Regions from separate parts of the Bacillus sp. N5-665 genome, predicted to be linked through region 2. Evidence: a T-box and tRNA genes for the amino acid it is inferred to sense, from the RefSeq annotation. Region 2 holds a T-box; the other holds one or more tRNA genes.
What was found. The T-box of region 2 lies ahead of MNO09_RS07520 (valine--tRNA ligase). A T-box ahead of a tRNA ligase gene usually reads a tRNA of that ligase, here a tRNA-Val.

Region 1 (9,432 bases), 2.2 Mb from region 2:
CAGACTTACCTGCAGAAATACCTTTTTCATCCCAGAACCAAGCAGCTAAATCATTATCTACCGCTGTAAGTGTGTCACCCTTCAATTTATCTAGCGTTGTTTCTTTTACGATTGTTTCATGCTTGTCTACATTTTTTAAGAATGTTACTTTAATATGTTTACCAAAATCATCTTTATTGTCGCCCTTCGTATCTTCTACCTTATAATCTGTTTTCAATAGAACCTTTTTAATATCTAAAGATCCTTTATTTTCTAGTTTAAAATCTCTTTTAATTGTATCGCCAGGCTTTAAATTCGATACATTAACAACTGTTGATGGATTTAATGCTAAATCCAGTGTACCAGCCGCAAATGTATTGTTTGACACTTCTTTATCACTGAAAAATGCAAATGTTCCTCCGCCAACTAATGCAGCTCCTAATACAGCTGATGCGATACCCATTCCTAATTTTTTCTTTAAAGTCATGTCCATATCCCCTTAATCTATATATTTGTTAACTTCCTAAACGGAAAGTATAACCAAACGAACTAGACGGATTGTTCTACTTTTTTCTCTTTCTTTTCTCCGTCAATGCTACGAATCGCACCAAAAATAGAAATCGCGGAATAGCCTAATAAAAAGACTCCTGGAATAATAAGAAGCAATGCAGCTCCAGCCTTTGAACTAGCATAATTTAATGCATATCCTGCATAAGGAACTGTAATATCTGCATATTTCCCAATTACATTCTCCGCACGTACTGGTTCTAAATCAGGACCGTTGTTGTTATCACCTTTTGTTTCATACATTACTTTTCCATTTGTATCTTTCACACCGATAATACGGTGAGTGATAATTTTTTCATCTTTCTCTTTAAAGGTAATAACATCACCTTTTTGATATTTAGAACCATCTTTCGTCGGTTCTATCGCAATGATTGATCCTGTTAAAAATGTCGGTTCCATTGATCCTGATAGCACTGATTTAAATTGATATCCCATCACTGTTGGATCTCCGCCACTCGCTTTTGACGAAATAACTACAAAAGCTAAAAAAACCATTAATGCAAATAAAACAAATGAGATAACGTTGCTAATCGCTTTCCAAATTAATTTCATCGTCTCTCTCCCTCTCCGTTGTTTTATATTATTTGGAGTATATAATACCCAACTCGTTCTCTAACAAGAACACAACTAAATAATATAACGAACAATAAATAAATGCAATAAGAAAATTTACAATTATTAGTTATTTTATATATACAAAAAAGACTGTGACAAAGTCTCTTCACAGTCTTTTTACTAGTAATTTATTTTTCTTCTGATTTCATTCCTGTTGTATTTCGGCGTAGCACTACAAATAAAATGGCTCCAAATAGTACAGCGGCACCTATCCCAATGCTTATTATTTTCACATTTGATTCATTTACTTCAGGCGTACCCGTATCTTTTTTAGGCATCGCAAAAGTAACATCTTCTTTTGAAAGAACATTTATCGTCGCAATTGTTTGATTATTTTTCGTGATGTCAACTGCACCAACTACCTCACCACGATGAATTCCTTTATGGTACAAAGAATCTTTATCTAATGAAGCCACACGGAAAATCGTCCTCACATTTTTACCTTCATCTTTTTTAAGCATAAGCTCTGCACTTTTTTCAAGCTCGCTATCAATATCTTTATTTAAATACGTTGCCTTTTGATGCCAGCTATGTTTATCTAATACAGTTTGCTTCACAAATTGACCGAAAGAATAGTCCGCCATCTGCTTCAAATCTTCATAAATTTCAGGTCTTTGGGAAGCCATTACTACATTTATAATGCGATTGCCATCCTTCTCATTTAATAGAACGAGTGTATTACGCGCTTCATTTGTAAAACCCGTCTTCCCGCCAATGCTATATGGATTTTCAAAATAAGTAGACTTATTAAAAATAGACACCGTCTGTCTAGATGTCGTAACTGTCGTTCTTTTCGTATTCATCGCTTGCAAAATTTCAGGATATTTTTGCACACCTCTCGTAATCATAGCCATATCATACGGCGTCGTATAATGGTTTGGATCATGCAATCCATTTGGCGTTACAAAGTGACTATCTGTAGCCCCTAATTGCTTTGCTTTCTCATTCATCATATAAGCGAAATTCTCAACATTTCCGCCAATACGCTCCGCAATCGCATAAGACACATCATTTGCACTCAGCACCATTAAAATCATAAGCGCAGTATTTCTATTAATCGTCTCACCAGGTTGAAATTCAATTTGATAATTACTCTTCTCTTGATCTAATGCTAATTGTGAAAACGTAAATTGATCCTCTGGCTTCGTATGCTCCATAAGTAAAATCGCTGTTAACACTTTCGTCATACTAGCCGGAAATGCACGATGATGTGCGTTTTTGTTATACAAAACATCTCCAGTTTTCCCATCAATCGTAGCTGCAAACTGACTAAAAACATTTGGTCCTTCCGCAGGTGGTGGTGCCACTTGTTCTGGATTCACTCCAACATTCGTCTCAGCACGTAACGTCATAGGTGTCAAAAAAAATAAACAAATAACAGTAACAAAAGCCAAAATTTTCTTAAAGTTTACCATATGACTCTCCCTTTTCACTATACTCTCACAGCTTAAAAACTGAATCTACCAATCTATATGTAAATTGTATTAAATTGGAAGAATATTCACTGTTTTTTACTATATCATACTTTTACGATAAAGAACATAAATATACAATAAAAAATAAGAAGGAATTACTCTTTCTTATCCTTCTCATCAATCAATGAATCTATTAAATTTTGACTAGCTTCCTCGGGTGTAATCTCATCTGTCATCCCCATAAACGACCAGCCTTTAGAATCGACCCACTCAACAAACTCTTGTAAAAACTCATCATGTGTAACATCCACATCAAGAATTGAGCCATTAATCGAAATCGTTCTATTTCTAGATACACGCATCTTGAACGTTTTCCTTACCATTACAATAATTCTCCCTCTACTCTTGAATAATTATAAAATAATCTTGTATCTCTGTTATACATGATTTTAAGTAAATTGTAAAAAGGATATATTGGCCAATTTGCATATTGAAGCTGAAAATCTATCATCCTGCAAAAACATGAAACGATATGTAATTGATCATAAACGACTAAATAAATCCACATAAAAACAAAACAACTTACATTTTATGACACCAAATACAAATGCCTTTCGTACAATAGAATGGTATATACTAGAAGAAACCTTAACATGAGGAGGAACTCTATGGCGCGTTGTACATATTGTAAAACGAAGTGGACAATAAAAGATGTATGGTCGATACTCGTGACATTTGAAAAAGATTGTCCGTATTGTTTTGGGAAGCAGTATCTATCAAAGAAAACATTGAACGCTATGCCAGAACTTATTAGCTTACCTTTACACTTCTTATTCCCTTTTCTTGTTGATTTAAGTGATGAAGGTCCTTTAGATTGGTATCGAAAAAAATAATATAACCACTTTATTCGAACTCACTTTTCATTACATTATCTTCTTATGTATTCCTTAATACACGACTAGCGCCATTCCAACTACTTTCCCTTCAAAAATCTAATATAAAAATATTGAAAAATTTCAGTTAATTATATATAATTGCTTTAGCATAACGATTAAAGATGCTATTACATACGCATTTTTGAAGGTCCCGTAGCTCAGCAGGGAGAGCGCCACCTTGACAGGGTGGAGGTCGTGAGTTCGAGCCTCTCCGGGGTCATAACAAAAAGAGAAACCATATCAACCTTCTACGTGATATGGTTTCTCTTTTTTATCTAAGCTAATCACTTCCCGCCAAACATCTTCTCCAAAGACTTCGCATTAGCAAACAATACTTCTTTCAAGTTATCATCTGCAACGATTTTATAGTCGCCATCTTTGTTTTTCTTTAAGTTCAATGTAACTTCGCGAGTTACCATTGCTGCATCTTTATCTGCTAAGTTTTTGACGATAGTTGATGTCATTGTTTTTTCGATTGCTTTTTCAGATTGCTCTTTGTCTTCGCTAAAAGCGCTAGCGAAGGCCATTGGCATAACTTCTCCCACTGCTTTTGTTACAGCAACGGATAGATCTGCAGATGTAATTTTCACTTTCACTTCTGCTTTGTCATCTTTTTTCGATACTTCTTCTGGCTTTTCAAATTTAAAGTTTTTCGTAATTGCACTCAGCATTGCTTTTGCCTCAGCATCATCTGTTTTTTCATTTAGTTTATTAAATTCCTTGTCACTCTCAACAAATGTACGAGCCTTTTCAACATCATCTTTTTGTATCGCTGTTAAAAATTCTTCTGTCGTATCTTTCGGATTTGCACATCCTGCTAAAACTCCTACTGTTAATCCTATTACCATCATTAACAGCAATAATTTTTGTATCTTTTTCACGTTCATTCTCCTCTTATCTTTTCTAGTAAGTCATCACTATATAATAGTATGAAACTGACATTACAAACATTTTTTAGTATAGCATTTATATGAGTCATTCGTTTCTATTTTTTCAAACGTCCCCTCTTTCCATCTCATAACGCTCACTACTCTCTATTAAAAATTTGTTTCTTCATTATAAATAGCAAAATAAAAACCAGCAACTTTAAGATTGCTGGCTTATCTATTATTCATATTCGAAAAAACAATAACAATTGCTCCAAGTACATAATGCCCTGCTACCATCCACATACTCCGATCAAAGATCATAAGCGATAACCAAAGCGATATATTAATAGCAGCAAATAATACATATAAAATGACGTCTCTCTTTTGTAGCGCCTCTCTATTCATCAAAATATAAATTGCACCGATTGGCGGAAGGATGAAGCAAAGGAAAAAAACAAACATTTTTCTTAACGACCATGGATATGAAGTTACTGTCTGCATATGAGTCTCCTTTTCACTTTATAGTACATGTAACATCGGTCTTACTACTCTATATTCGTCACTATCATGCTCCTTTATGATTAAAGGTGAGTGAGGATTTTTTTCTTCTTCTATCATTGTGAATACTTCTGTTTTTTCTTGTAATGTGTTGGATTCACTGTTTTTAGTAGGTTTTTTACTTATTTCGATTTTCTTCGTTACTTCTCCGAGCCTTTGCCCGACTTCTTCAGCTTTAGCAGGTTCATTCGTAACGTAGTATTCCTGGCCCTCCCATACTAACATAGGTGGCACTGGTTCTCGTTTGTTACATATTATATAAGTAATACTAGCTATAAGTAGTAGGCATGTTAATAAAAAGAAGATAGTTTTTTTGTTCATATAGTATGCTCCCTATCTATCATTTTATTAAATTATATAATATCCATTATATGTAGTAAATGGATATCTTGGTAATTTTCGGATTTTATACCAAAAAGAAAAACCTTACTCAAGTAAGGTTCATTCTATAGTGACTGATTTATTAAAACGATCATTACGATGATCGCTATAAACATAACGACTAAACAGCCGATCATTTTATAAAAGCCTCTTTTCGTTAACGTCCCACCTTGAACGTCTTTCCGAATAAATAAGAATACGGCTAAAAATAATACAAGTCCAATGCCAAAAGCATACATCATTTGCATATGTTAATCTTCCTTTCTCTCTTCCATCTTAATATCTTTTCGATAAAACAACAAATGAGATAAAAACTGTACTCATCGTAAGTGCCATAAGTATGTTTAATAGTTCAACCGCAGATAGTGTAATTACGTGTAGATTTAAACCGAAAGAGAAAAGAAGGTAATATGCCGTTAGCGCAAAAAAGCTGAAGAACATTCCTTTATAACGAATGAGTTTCATTCGCTCATCTTTTTCTTTAAATTGCGGATGTAAGTAACTTAGGCAGAAACTCATAATCATCATCCCAAGCAATGGATAAGTTATTTCTGGTGGTGCAGAATGCGTCATTATACCTGTTAATATCATAAATCCACTCATGAATAGAAAAATAATTCCCATGATTACAAAGTACTTTTGTGAATAATTCATCCCTATTCCCCCTCTTCTTTTCCTTCATAAATAAATACATGTTCTATCGTTGTCTGAAATGTTTTTGCTATTTCAAATGCTAACGGAAGTGATGGATCGTATTTTCCCTTTTCAATTGAAATGATGGTTTGTCTGGAAACTCCAAGTTTCTCAGCCAATTTTTCTTGAGATAGTCCAAAATTTTTTCGGTATTCGACCATTTTATTTTCCAAGGAAATTTCTCCCTCCTCCCTTATATCGAGTATAAATGTAAAGCAAACTTTACGTCAAGTTTCCTTTACATTTATTTTGTTTATTTTTCGTTCTATTTATATAGAAGAAACTTTTTCATTTTCAGCACGTCTATTTTGAAATGAAACATGGAACACTGTAATGAACCGTTACTATATCTCCTCCTCTCTATTTTTAAAATTTAATATCTCCCTATTTGTTTTATCCTTTTAAAATATTTCATTCATCTCTTTATTCCACGAAATGCGTTATTGGTTTTACGGTGTTTTTCGTCATATTTATAGAAACTAACTGTTTATGAAGCATTTTTTATGTTTAGCAACTTTTTTTGTAGAAATCCTTCACTTTCCTTTCAATATTTAACACTATCTAAATAAAGTTTACGATAAATTCATAATTTTTTATTTTTTATACTATATTCCGTTATATTGTTGTATAATATCAATGAAAGCGCTTATTATTTCAATATACATAATTCGAACTCATTTTTATCAAAACATTCTAATTATTATACTTATATTTACATGCAACAATTTTAGTTATTCGTGTAGGTATACCAAATATATCCACCCCATTTTTCTGTAAAATTACTTTATAACATGAAAGATTAACTTGGGTGATAAGTTATTGTGAATGTTTTTTTACAAAACAGATAAGTAATAGTGTTTGGTATTATGTAAATTATTGTAATAACATAAGAGTAAAGAAAACATTTACATTGATTATTGATTCATCAATTATTGAAAAGAGCAAAATGCACCTTTTGTAAGGAAAAGGATTATATGCATTGGGAGGTTTAAACAAATGACGAGGAAGAATACAACGACAAACCCTTGGACCAAGTTCCATGGTCCGAACCTTGGTTATGTTATTGAGCAGTATGATCTTTACGTAACTGGAGCAGGTTCTGTTGATCCGGAATTACAAGAGCTTTTTGAAATTTTTGGAGCTCCTTCGTTTCAAGATGATGTCGTAACAGGGGACAACACAGCAACACATTTTTCTCCTCAAAACACAGGGAACATTGAAAAAATTCTTAAAGTCGTTCAGCTTGTTGAACAAATTCGTTCATTCGGGCATACGTTGGCTCACATCAATCCGATGGAAGATGCTGCTAATGGACAATCTCTTCTTGAGAAAGCAATGAACGAACTGAGCGATGCTGACTTGAAAGCGATTCCAGCAAAAACAGTATGGCAAGATGCACCAGAAGGTATTCACACTGCACTTGATGTAATTCATAGATTAAAAGACGTTTATACAAAATCTTTAGCTTATGAATTTTCTCATATACAAGATAGTGAAGAACGCGCGTGGTTGCATCAAATGGTGGAATCAAATTCATTGCGTCAACCACTATCAAATAAAAAACGAACTGCTCTTTTAAAACGTTTAACAGCTGTTGAAGGTTTCGAGCAATTCTTGCATAAAACATTCGTTGGGCAAAAGCGTTTCTCTATCGAGGGCGTTGATATGCTTGTACCTGTTCTAGATGAAATTGTTCTAGAAGGTGCAAAGGGCGGCGTAGAAGATGTCATGATTGGTATGGCTCACCGCGGTCGTCTAAGCGTACTTGCACACGTATTAGAAAAACCATATAGTCACATGTTTGCTGAGTTCAAACATGCAAAAATAGAAGGCGCAGTGGCAAATTCTGGCTGGACTGGCGACGTGAAATACCATTTAGGTAGAGAACAAGTCGTTAGTAACGAAGAAGTTAGCACTCGCGTTACATTAGCAAATAACCCAAGTCACCTTGAGTTCGTTAACCCTGTTGTAGAAGGTTTTGCACGTGCGGCTCAAGAGAATCGTAAAAAATCTGGTCTTCCAGAACAAGATACTTCAAAATCATTCGTAATTTTAGTTCATGGTGATGCTGCATTCCCTGGTCAAGGTATTGTATCTGAAACGTTGAACTTAAGCAGATTGAACGCGTACCAAACAGGCGGAACAATTCATGTTATCGCAAACAATGCAGTTGGTTTTACGACTGATAGCTATGATTCTCGTTCTACGAAATATTCAAGTGACCTTGCAAAAGGTTTCGATATTCCGATTGTTCACGTGAACGCTGATGATCCAGAAGCTTGTCTTGCTGCTGCTAACCTTGCGATTCAATATCGTACATTGTTCAAAAAAGACTTCTTAATCGATTTAATTGGTTACCGCCGCTACGGTCATAACGAAATGGATGACCCAGCAGTTACGCAACCACAAGTGTACAAAAAGATTAAAAATCACCCAACTGTAAGAGCGATTTATGCAGATCAATTACAAGCTGCTGGTGTTCTAAATGCAGATGAGGTTGAAACAATGACTCAGTTTATACAAGAGCAATTAAAATCTGACTATGCACAAGTACCGCCAGCTGATACGAGCGCTGCAACAATTCACGTTAAAGTGCCAGATGTTGTTGCAAAAGGCATTCAGCCAATTGATACTGGTGTTGAGATTGACTCACTTCGTGCAATTAATGAAGGTCTACTATCTTGGCCAGAAGGCTTTAACGTATATCCGAAAGTGAAGAAAATTCTTGAACGCCGTAAAGACGCTCTTGAAGAGAACGGTAAAATTGAATGGGCACTTGCTGAGTCATTAGCATTCGCTTCTATTTTACAAGAAGGTACGCCAATTCGTTTAACTGGTCAAGATTCACAGCGTGGTACATTCGCGCACCGTCATATCGTATTACACGATACTGATACAAATGAAACATATTCACCATTACATCGCTTACCAAACATTTATGCATCCTTCTCTGTTCATAACAGTCCGTTATCAGAAGCTGCTGTTGTTGGTTACGAGTATGGTTATAACGTATTCGCTCCAGAAACTCTTGTTATGTGGGAAGCGCAATATGGTGACTTCTCAAATACTGCGCAAGCATTATTTGATCAATATGTTTCAGCTGGAAGAGCAAAATGGGGTCAAAAATCTGGTTTAGTTCTTCTATTACCGCACGGTTATGAAGGTCAAGGACCAGAGCATTCTAGTGCACGTCCAGAGCGATTCTTACAGTTAGCTGCTGAGAATAACTGGACAGTTGCAAACTTAACGAGCGCGGCACAATACTTCCATATTTTACGTCGTCAAGCATCTATCTTAGGAACAGAAGCTGTTCGACCATTAGTATTAATGACGCCAAAGAGTTTATTACGTCACCCACTTACGCTTTCAACTGCTAGTCAGTTAAGCGAAGGACGTTTCCAACCTGCTCTAGAACAAGAA
Region 2 (9,432 bases):
CTTCTGGCTGAATTAGTACTGTTTTTGGTAAACCACTTACTAAATCACGACCGCGAATTTCCATAGGCTCGATACCTTCTGGCTCGCCTGCAGAACCGATTTCTAATTTTAATGCTTCAGCCGTTCTTTCACCAATCATTAAGTTATAGCTTTTCTTAATGTACTGAATGATTGAATCGTCCATATCATCACCCGCAACACGAACTGATTGACTTGTTACAATACCACCTAAAGAAATGATTGCAACTTCTGTTGTACCGCCACCGATATCAACAACCATACTACCAGTTGGTTCCCAAACAGGTAAGTTCGCACCAATTGCTGCTGCAAATGGTTCTTCGATTGGATAAGCATCACGAGCACCCGCTTGACGAGTCGCATCGATTACTGCACGTCTTTCTACAGCTGTAATACCAGACGGTACACATACCATTACGTAAGGCTTACGTGAGAAGAATCCATTTGATTTTTGAGCTTGTTGAATGTAATATTTCATCATTGTTGCTGTCGTTTCGTAATCAGCAATTACACCGTCTTTCATCGGGCGAAGTGCCACAACGTTTCCTGGTGTACGACCAATCATTTGTTTTGCATCGCTACCTACAGCAACGATTTGTTTCGTATCAGTTTGTAACGCTACTACTGAAGGTTCACGTAAAACTACACCTTTTCCTTTTACATATACAAGCGTGTTCGCAGTTCCTAAATCTATTCCAAGATCGCGAGTAAAGCCACCAAATCCAAACATATTATTTATCTTCCTTTCTTGTTTTCACGGACTCATTTTTTCTTACTTTATATTATAAAAACAGTACGTTTTTTATATCTTTATCCTTCTTGTAGATAAATTTCTACAAAAAACTCATAAATCACATTATAAAACAAAATAAGTAAAAAGCATAGTCTTAAATATGACCTTTTTCCTTTAAACTCACGAATTTATGGTCACCTATTATAATATGGTCAAGCACTTCTATTCCTATAATCTGGCCGCATTCTACTAAGCGTTTCGTTACTTCAATATCCTCTCGGCTCGGCGTGGGGTCTCCTGAAGGGTGGTTATGAAGACATATGATAGAGGCTGCTGCGCGGCGGAACGCTTCTTTAAAAACTTCTCTTGGATGTACAATTGATGTGTTTAAACTTCCAATGAAAATCGTTTGCCTATGTATAACTTGATTTTTTGTGTTCAAATATAAACATACAAAATGCTCCTGCTGCAGGAAGCGCATTTCTTCCATCATATATCTCGCACAATCTTCTGGGCTTCGAATGCTGTATCTATTTTGATATTCTAAACGTACCATTCTTCTACCAAGTTCAAAAGCAGCTATAAGCTGGGCTGCCTTTGCAATCCCAACACCATGTATACTGACAAGCTCTTCTAACGTTGCATCTTTCAACATACGTAAACCATCAAAGTGATGTAAAATTTTATCTGATAACTTTAAAACTGTTTCTTCTTTAGAACCTGTTCTAAGTAACACAGCAAGAAGCTCCCGATTCGATAAACTTCCAGCTCCTTCTAACAATAAACGCTCCCGTGGCTGTTCTTCTTTGACAACATCACGAATACCGTTCATTTCTCCACCCCTTTATTTGTTCTCTCAAAGAAAATCCCATGCAATTTTACGCATGGGTTACATCAATATTAAATTGTTTTAATTCCCGAACAAGACGTGAAATTGGTAACCCGACTACACTATAGTAGTCCCCTTGAATATGTTGAACAAAAATAGATCCTTTACCTTGAATTCCATAACTGCCTGCTTTATCAAGAGGTTCTTTTGATGCAACATATACGTCAATTTCCTCTTCTGTTAATTCCCAAAACGTAACTTCTGTACGCTCGTAAAAAGTGACTGTTTTGTCTTTTGCTATAATTGCAACACCAGTATACACTTCATGTGTTTTCCCTGATAATAATTGCAACATTTCTTTCGCCTCAGCCTCATTAGAAGGCTTTCCAAGAATACGCGATTCATATGTAACAATTGTGTCTGCACCTAACACAATGTAATCACTATTCGTTTCTGCTACCGCAGATGCTTTTTGCAGGGCGAGGGACATAACGATATCAGAAGGTGATGAGTACGCACCAATCGTCTCTTCTACTTCACTTACAATGATTTCAAATGGTACATCCGCTAACTCAAGCAGTTCCTTCCTGCGAGGTGACCCTGATGCTAAAATAATTTTTCTCATATTTTCTCCTTCCTTTCTCACATGAAGCAGAATCATTTACATCAATCGTATCAAAGGAATAGTTTGTCCACAAATGAAAGAAATATTATTTTCTCTAAATAAAATAATACTTTTTACTAAAATACGATTATATTCCTGCCATAGAGAAAGCACTTTGCTCTAAATTCAAAAGAAAAGAAAGAAGTACCTATACTTCTTCCTTCGTCATTTCATTATCCTATTATTTCACCTTTTGGGAAACAATTTTTTCATATGAAAGTATACCATCAATAATAACTTGATTTAATTTCGCCAAAGATTCCTTATCACCTTTTCCACCCTTCACTGTTTGCACAGCTACTGACGTATACATATACAATTTCTTTGCTTCTTCCTGCTTCATACTTTTCCCTTCTTTTTCAATTGCTTTCCACTCTTTTTCAATCGCACCTATATCTTTTGCATTACTTTTTCCACTAGCTTGTACGCTGGAAGCATATTTTGCTAAATGAGTATATAATGGCTGTACTTTTGTTAAAAACGCCCCAACTTCTTTATCATCTTTAAGTAACGCTTTATCTGTTATATCCCAGTTCTTTTTCAATACGGAGACATTATCATTTTTATACTGCGTCATTAATTGATTTATGCCTTGTTCATCGCTAGCAATACCAACAACTAATGTATACTTATCACCGCTCGGTTTTAAAGCTGCAACGCCTCCATTACCTTTCCACTCTTCAAGAGCGGCCTGTCCCTTTTCTTCGGAAGAATAAATCCCTCCTTGCACAAAAAATAATTTCATTGGATCTAATGACGTTCCTGTCTGTGCTTTTTGTTTTTCCTCTTTTGGTGCCGGTGTTTGTTCTGCCGTTCCACCCACCTTTGATTCTTCATTTCGCATCTGCTTCGAAGCTGTTACTTCGCTTCCGCCTGTCGCACCTTGTCCTTTAAGTATCTGTAGCATTCCCATCCCAAACGCCGTACCAATAACAATCGCAGTTGCAACGATTGCAATTAACGTATTGCTCCACTTCTTTCGTTTTTTTTCCTTAGACACCAATTTCGCTTTTTGAAACGGAACAACGTTTTTCGGTCTTTCACTTTCTACTACCATCCATTCAAATTCATCTTTCTTCTTCTCCTCATACTTCGCTTCTGTTCCATTCACTTTCACTGAGATCGTTCGTGATTGCTTGTCCATACACTCACACCTCACCTCTTATCGTTGTCCGCATCATATCATATTCATTTCACAAAAAAACGAGATATTTGTCAGAGGAATTCGCCAAATAACCCTATATATTTATCTTATATGTATGCATTTGACTTCATTTGTAGAACAAAAAAACTAGATAGCAAAGACTATCTAGTTTTTCTCGCGAATATATTTTCGAACTTCCGAAATGAAATAAAGAGAACCTGTTATGATAAAAACATCATTTTCTCCAATCATTTCAACCTTCGTATCAATTGCCTCTTTCCAATTTTCAAAAACTAGTTTTGACTCTTTCTTTGCATACGATGCAAGCTTGTCAGCAGAAATAGCACGATCAAAGGCGAATGTTGTAAAAATAATTTCATCGGCAATGGTTTCTAATTGATCTACCATATTATGCAATTGTTTATCACCTAGGGCAGTAAATAAAACTATTACATTTTTATTTTTGTAATGTGATTCTACTGTTTTCACAAGACTTTCGATACCTTCTGGGTTATGGGCACCATCTATAATAATATCTGGATTGTTTTGCAGTTTTTCAAATCGCCCAATCCAATACGCTTCCTGTAATCCAGTTCTTATTTCTTCTTCCTCAATTAAAAATGATAAGTATGTTTTGACATACATGACTGCCATAAGTGCAAGTGCTGCGTTTCCTACTTGGTGAACACCTTTCATTGAGATTCGCACATCTTCAAAGGTGGCGAAAGGACAAGTGAAATCGAACTGTTCTCCATCTTCGCCAGACTGTTTATGTAACGCTGTAAAATGCTTGTCCATCTCGTATAAGTTTGCATGATTTTCCTTTGCAACTTTTTGAATGACTTGCAATGCTTCCTCATCTCGTACACCAGTAATAACTGGAACACCAGACTTAATAATCCCCGCCTTTTCATATGCAATTTCTCCTAGTGTGTTCCCTAAAATATGCATATGATCGTGGCCGATATTTGTAATAATCGTAAGAACAGGATGAATAACATTCGTAGAATCAAAGCGCCCTCCAAGCCCTGTTTCAAATAAAACAACATCACAGAAATTAACTTTACCGAAATAACAAATTGCCATAACAGTAATAATTTCAAACTCAGTCGCTTCCCCTAAATCCGTCTCATCTAGTTTTTCAACGACTGGCTTTACCATCTTTACAAGTTCAGTAATCTCTTCATCTGCAATTGGTGTCCCGTTCACACTAATACGTTCGTTAAATGTTTCAATATAAGGAGAGGTAAATGTTCCTACCTTATATTTTGCATCTTCTAACATGTAGCGCATATATGTTAACGTTGAACCTTTTCCATTTGTACCAGCAAGATGAACACATTTTATGTGACGCTCTGGATTTCCGAGCTCTTCTAGCATCCATCTCATTCTTTCTAATCCTGGTTTAATACCAAACTTCAATCGGCTATGAATCCACCCTATCGCTTCCTCGTATGTATGTATCACGTATGCTTTCCCCTTTCAAAAGACAACCTTCATACTCCTATTATACGCAAAGAAAAGAGACTCACCAATATAGTGAGCCTCTAAAAAACATTTTACTTTTCAAGATCTGCTAGACGTTGGCGAACTGCTTCACGTTTTTCTAGGTAGTCTTGTTCTTTCGCACGCTCTCCGTCAATAACTGCTGCAGGAGCTTTCGCTACGAAACCTTGGTTTGAAAGTTTCTTCTGTACACGTTCTACTTCTTTGTCGAACTTCTCAAATTCTTTCTCAAGACGTGCTCTCTCTTCATCAAGATTGATAAGATCAGCTAACGGTAAGAATAACTCTGCACCTGATACGATTGCAGTCATTGCTTTTTCTGGTGCTTGTAAATCCGTTTGAATTATTAATTCGCTTGGGTTACAGAAACGCTCAATGTAAGAGCTGTTTTTTGTAAGTTGAGCAAGTACAGCCTCATCTTTTGCTTTAATTTGCATTTGAACTTTTTTGCTCATCGGCGTATTAACTTCTGCACGGATGTTACGAACAGAGCGAATGATATCAACTAGAAGGTGCATTTCTGCCGCAGCTTCTGTATCTTGTAAATCTTCGCGAACTGTTGGCCACGCTGCTACTGTAATAGATTCGCCTTCATGCGGTAAATGTTGCCAAATCTTCTCTGTTACGAATGGCATGAATGGGTGTAATAGACGCATTGTTTGGTCTAATACGTAAGCTAAAATAGAACGAGTTGTTTTCTTAGCTGCTTCATCTTCACCGTATAGTGGAAGTTTCGCCATTTCAATGTACCAGTCACAGAAATCGTCCCAAATGAAGTTGTATAATGAACGACCAGCTTCACCGAACTCATATTTATCCATGTTACGCGTTACGCTTTCGATTGTTTCGTTTAAGCGAGTTAAAATCCACTTATCCGCAACTGATTTTTCACCAGTTAAATCGATTTCTTCATACTTCATATCATCCATGTTCATTAATACGAAACGTGATGCGTTCCAAATTTTATTAATGAAGTTCCAAGTAGACTCTACTTTTTCCATACTGAAACGTAAATCTTGACCTGGTGCGCTTCCTGTTGATAAGAAATAGCGCATTGCATCTGCACCGTACTTCTCGATAACATCCATTGGATCAATACCGTTACCAAGAGATTTACTCATTTTACGTCCTTGCTCATCACGAACTAAACCGTGAATTAATACATCTTTAAATGGACGCTCACCAGTAAACTCTAAACCTTGGAAAATCATACGAGATACCCAGAAGAAGATGATGTCATAACCCGTTACTAATGCATCTGTTGAATAATAACGTTTAAAGTCTGCTGAATCTTCATCCGGCCAGCCAAGTGTTGAGAACGGCCATAACGCTGAACTGAACCATGTATCAAGTACGTCGTTATCTTGATTCCAGTTTTCAATATCTGCTGGTGCATCTGTACCTACGTATACTTCACCAGTTTCTTTATGATACCAAGCTGGAATACGGTGTCCCCACCATAATTGACGAGAAATACACCAGTCGTGAATGTTTTCCATCCAGCGTAAGTATGTGTTTTCAAAACGTTCTGGTACGAACGTTACTTTCTCTTCTTCTTTTTGTTGAAGCTCTACTGCCTTCTCAGCAAGTGGAGCCATTTTTACGAACCATTGTGTTGATAAGTAAGGCTCAACAACTGCACCACTACGCTCACTATGACCTACTGAATGCATATGAGGCTCGATTTCTACTAATACGCCCGCTTCTTGTAAGTCCTTCACTAACGCTTTACGGCATTCGAAACGATCCATACCGTTATACTTACCAGCTTTTTCGTTCATTGATCCATCTTCGTTCATTACTAAGATACGTGGTAAGTCATGACGGTTACCTACTTCAAAGTCATTCGGGTCATGAGCTGGTGTAATTTTTACAACGCCTGTTCCGAAATCTTTTTCTACGTACTCATCAGCAATAATTGGAATCTCACGGCCTACGATTGGAAGTGTAACTGTTTTCCCGATTAAATGTTTGTAACGATCGTCTTCTGGATGAACTGCTACTGCTGTATCACCAAGCATCGTTTCTGGACGAGTAGTCGCAAGACGAATATGACCAGAGCCATCTGTTAACGGATAGTTCATATGGTAGAATGCACCTTGAACTTCTTTATGAATTACTTCAATATCAGAAAGAGCTGTGCGTGTTGCTGGGTCCCAGTTGATAATATATTCACCGCGGTAAATTAAGCCTTTTTCGTATAATTGAACGAATACTTTATTAACCGCATCAGATAAACCTTCGTCTAATGTGAAACGTTCACGAGAATAGTCTAGTCCTAAACCAACTTTCCCCCATTGTTGACGAATGTGAGACGCGTATTCCTCTTTCCATTCCCAAGCTTTTTCAAGGAATTTCTCACGGCCAAGATCGTAACGTGAAATACCTTCTTCACGAAGTTTCCCTTCTACTTTCGCTTGTGTTGCGATACCCGCATGGTCCATTCCTGGAAGCCATAATACATCGTAACCTTGCATACGCTTCGTACGAGTTAAAATATCTTGAAGAGTTGTATCCCAAGCATGACCTAAGTGTAACTTACCAGTTACGTTCGGAGGTGGAATTACAATTGTGTATGGTTGTTTCTTCTCATCTCCTGTTGCTTCGAAATATTTGCCTTCAAGCCACCATTGATAAAGGCCTTCTTCAACGGACATATGATCATATTTAGTTGGTAAATTCTTTTCCGTGTTTGACATTATTTTCCCTCCTTAAAATAAAAAATGCCCCTCATCCAAAAAGGACGAGGGACATCGCGGTACCACCTTTATTTACAAACAAATTCAGAAATTTGCTTATACTCTTAATTTGATAACGGACAAATCCGTCTTTTCCTAATGAGAACTATTCCGTTCAGAAAAGATGCTCCAGGGCTACCTTCTAACATAACTATCTAGAGAATCTCCCAGCTAATGATTCTCCTCTCTGAAGACGTTTCTTGTTATACTCTTCCCCTTCAAGGCATTTATATGATTGTTAATTATTATATACAATAGTGTAAAAAACGAAACCCTATTCGTCAAGATAAATTTAATACTATGGCTTTTGGGGCAAAAAAAGAAGATAAGTAGCATCCTCTACTTATCTTCTTTATCCCGCTATTTGCGGGCAGTAAGATCCCCCACTAATTAAAGTTTCACTTTATCCGTTCCCTTGCTGGGCAGCTTGTAATTGCGAAAGGAAATATTCTATATTGCTAACGAGCCAATGCGATTGTTGTAAGCTCTTTACTCCGAGAAGTTCATTTTCCTCATTGCGACTCTCTCTTCTTTTCTTATAAGACTGGATTTGCCGAATAAATTGCGATGGATACGTCATATACGCAAACATGAGTAGTTGCTCTTCTTTCGTAAAAGGGAAATTTTTTTGGTACATTTGATACCATTCAAACCGATCACTTCGCGCAATTGGATACGTGTTTAAAGACCGAGAATAAAAACCAACTATATCTTGCACTGGTGTTGCAAACTTCGATTTTTCTAAACTAATAAAATAGCCATTCCGTTCATAATCAAATAAGAAATGATTAAGCGATACGTTACCATGCACAAAAGTAATACGTGTTTTTTCTTTTTCCTTCATCGCATCGTTCCACTCAGTTAATTGCTTCGTTGCAAACTCACGAGCCCTCATTACATGATGATAGTACGTACAATATTGCAATTCAAACGGAGACATATACCACTTCGCTTCAGATTCTACGAGAAACTCTTCTAACATCTCACCATCATTCTCCCAGCGATCGGATATATTTGTATAATGTTTTTCTAAATCTTCTTCTGTATACGTTTCTTCTTTCACCGTTTTTTGATGTAACGTCCCGAGAGTTTGAAACATTTTATGGTATTGATCATTATCCTCGCCGTTGCCTTCCGCACGTTCTAACCAAGGCATTAAATAATAATTATACGTCCCGTCACTTAAAATATAATTTCCATCCGTCGCATGGTATATAGGTACATAATTTGAAAAACCGTTCTCCTTCAAATATTGAATATGGTGCAAAAAGTTATTCCGCTCTAACTTCCCGTCTTCTATTTTCTTGAGCGCATACGGACCTTGATTAGTGTAAATTTTCGTTACACTTCCGTGCTCTTCCATATGCTGTGTATCCAATCTGTATTGCCTTACAATGGGTTCATAGCGATTTCGTAATTCAATATCCATACGAATAACCCTTTCTATTCAAAACATAGCCTTTAGGAAAATAAGCGAGTGAAAACACTCACTTATTTCGCTTTTGCCCTTGAAACAGGAATATAAATAATTTGTCCCGCAGTTAAATATATATCTTCTGTTTGATTGACACGATATAAGTTTTGTACAGACGTTTCATAACGGTCTGCAACAGATTCAATTGTATCCCCTTCTTGAACGAAATACATTCTTAACTTTGTAAATTCTTCTTCCGGTTCTTTCGTAAATATTTTCGTTAAATAAAGTGCATTTTCATCTCGCTGTGAATACGTTTCTTCTTCTTGCTCTTCTTGTTTTTTCGCTTTTTCTTTCTTGAAATCTTTTCTTCCGAACAATTCAAA

Region 1: it has a tRNA-Val gene. The T-box ahead of MNO09_RS07520 (valine--tRNA ligase) is inferred to sense a tRNA for this amino acid. The anticodon was not compared.

The regions. Positions count from the first base shown of each region.
Region 1 is NZ_CP093325.1:4,275,623-4,285,054, forward strand. Features, by position in the region: gene MNO09_RS24540 (CalY family protein) at 1-466, opposite strand, end outside; gene sipW (signal peptidase I SipW) at 529-1,098, opposite strand; gene MNO09_RS24550 (D-alanyl-D-alanine carboxypeptidase family protein) at 1,290-2,576, opposite strand; gene MNO09_RS24555 (hypothetical protein) at 2,732-2,959, opposite strand; gene MNO09_RS24560 (hypothetical protein) at 3,245-3,469, shown strand; tRNA gene MNO09_RS24565 (tRNA-Val) at 3,659-3,731, shown strand; gene MNO09_RS24570 (hypothetical protein) at 3,796-4,392, opposite strand; gene MNO09_RS24575 (hypothetical protein) at 4,612-4,881, opposite strand; gene MNO09_RS24580 (hypothetical protein) at 4,900-5,259, opposite strand; gene MNO09_RS24585 (DUF3976 domain-containing protein) at 5,385-5,567, opposite strand; gene MNO09_RS24590 (hypothetical protein) at 5,596-5,973, opposite strand; gene MNO09_RS24595 (helix-turn-helix transcriptional regulator) at 5,976-6,185, opposite strand; gene odhA (2-oxoglutarate dehydrogenase E1 component) at 7,009-9,432, shown strand, end outside.
Region 2 is NZ_CP093325.1:986,950-996,381, reverse strand. Features, by position in the region: gene mreB (cell shape-determining protein MreB) at 1-748, opposite strand, end outside; gene radC (DNA repair protein RadC) at 906-1,583, opposite strand; gene MNO09_RS07535 (Maf family protein) at 1,630-2,205, opposite strand; gene MNO09_RS07530 (stage II sporulation protein B) at 2,426-3,388, opposite strand; gene MNO09_RS07525 (bifunctional folylpolyglutamate synthase/dihydrofolate synthase) at 3,554-4,855, opposite strand; gene MNO09_RS07520 (valine--tRNA ligase) at 4,948-7,593, opposite strand; T-box leader at 7,631-7,863, opposite strand; gene ysxE (spore coat protein YsxE) at 8,036-9,061, opposite strand; gene spoVID (stage VI sporulation protein D) at 9,124-9,432, opposite strand, start outside.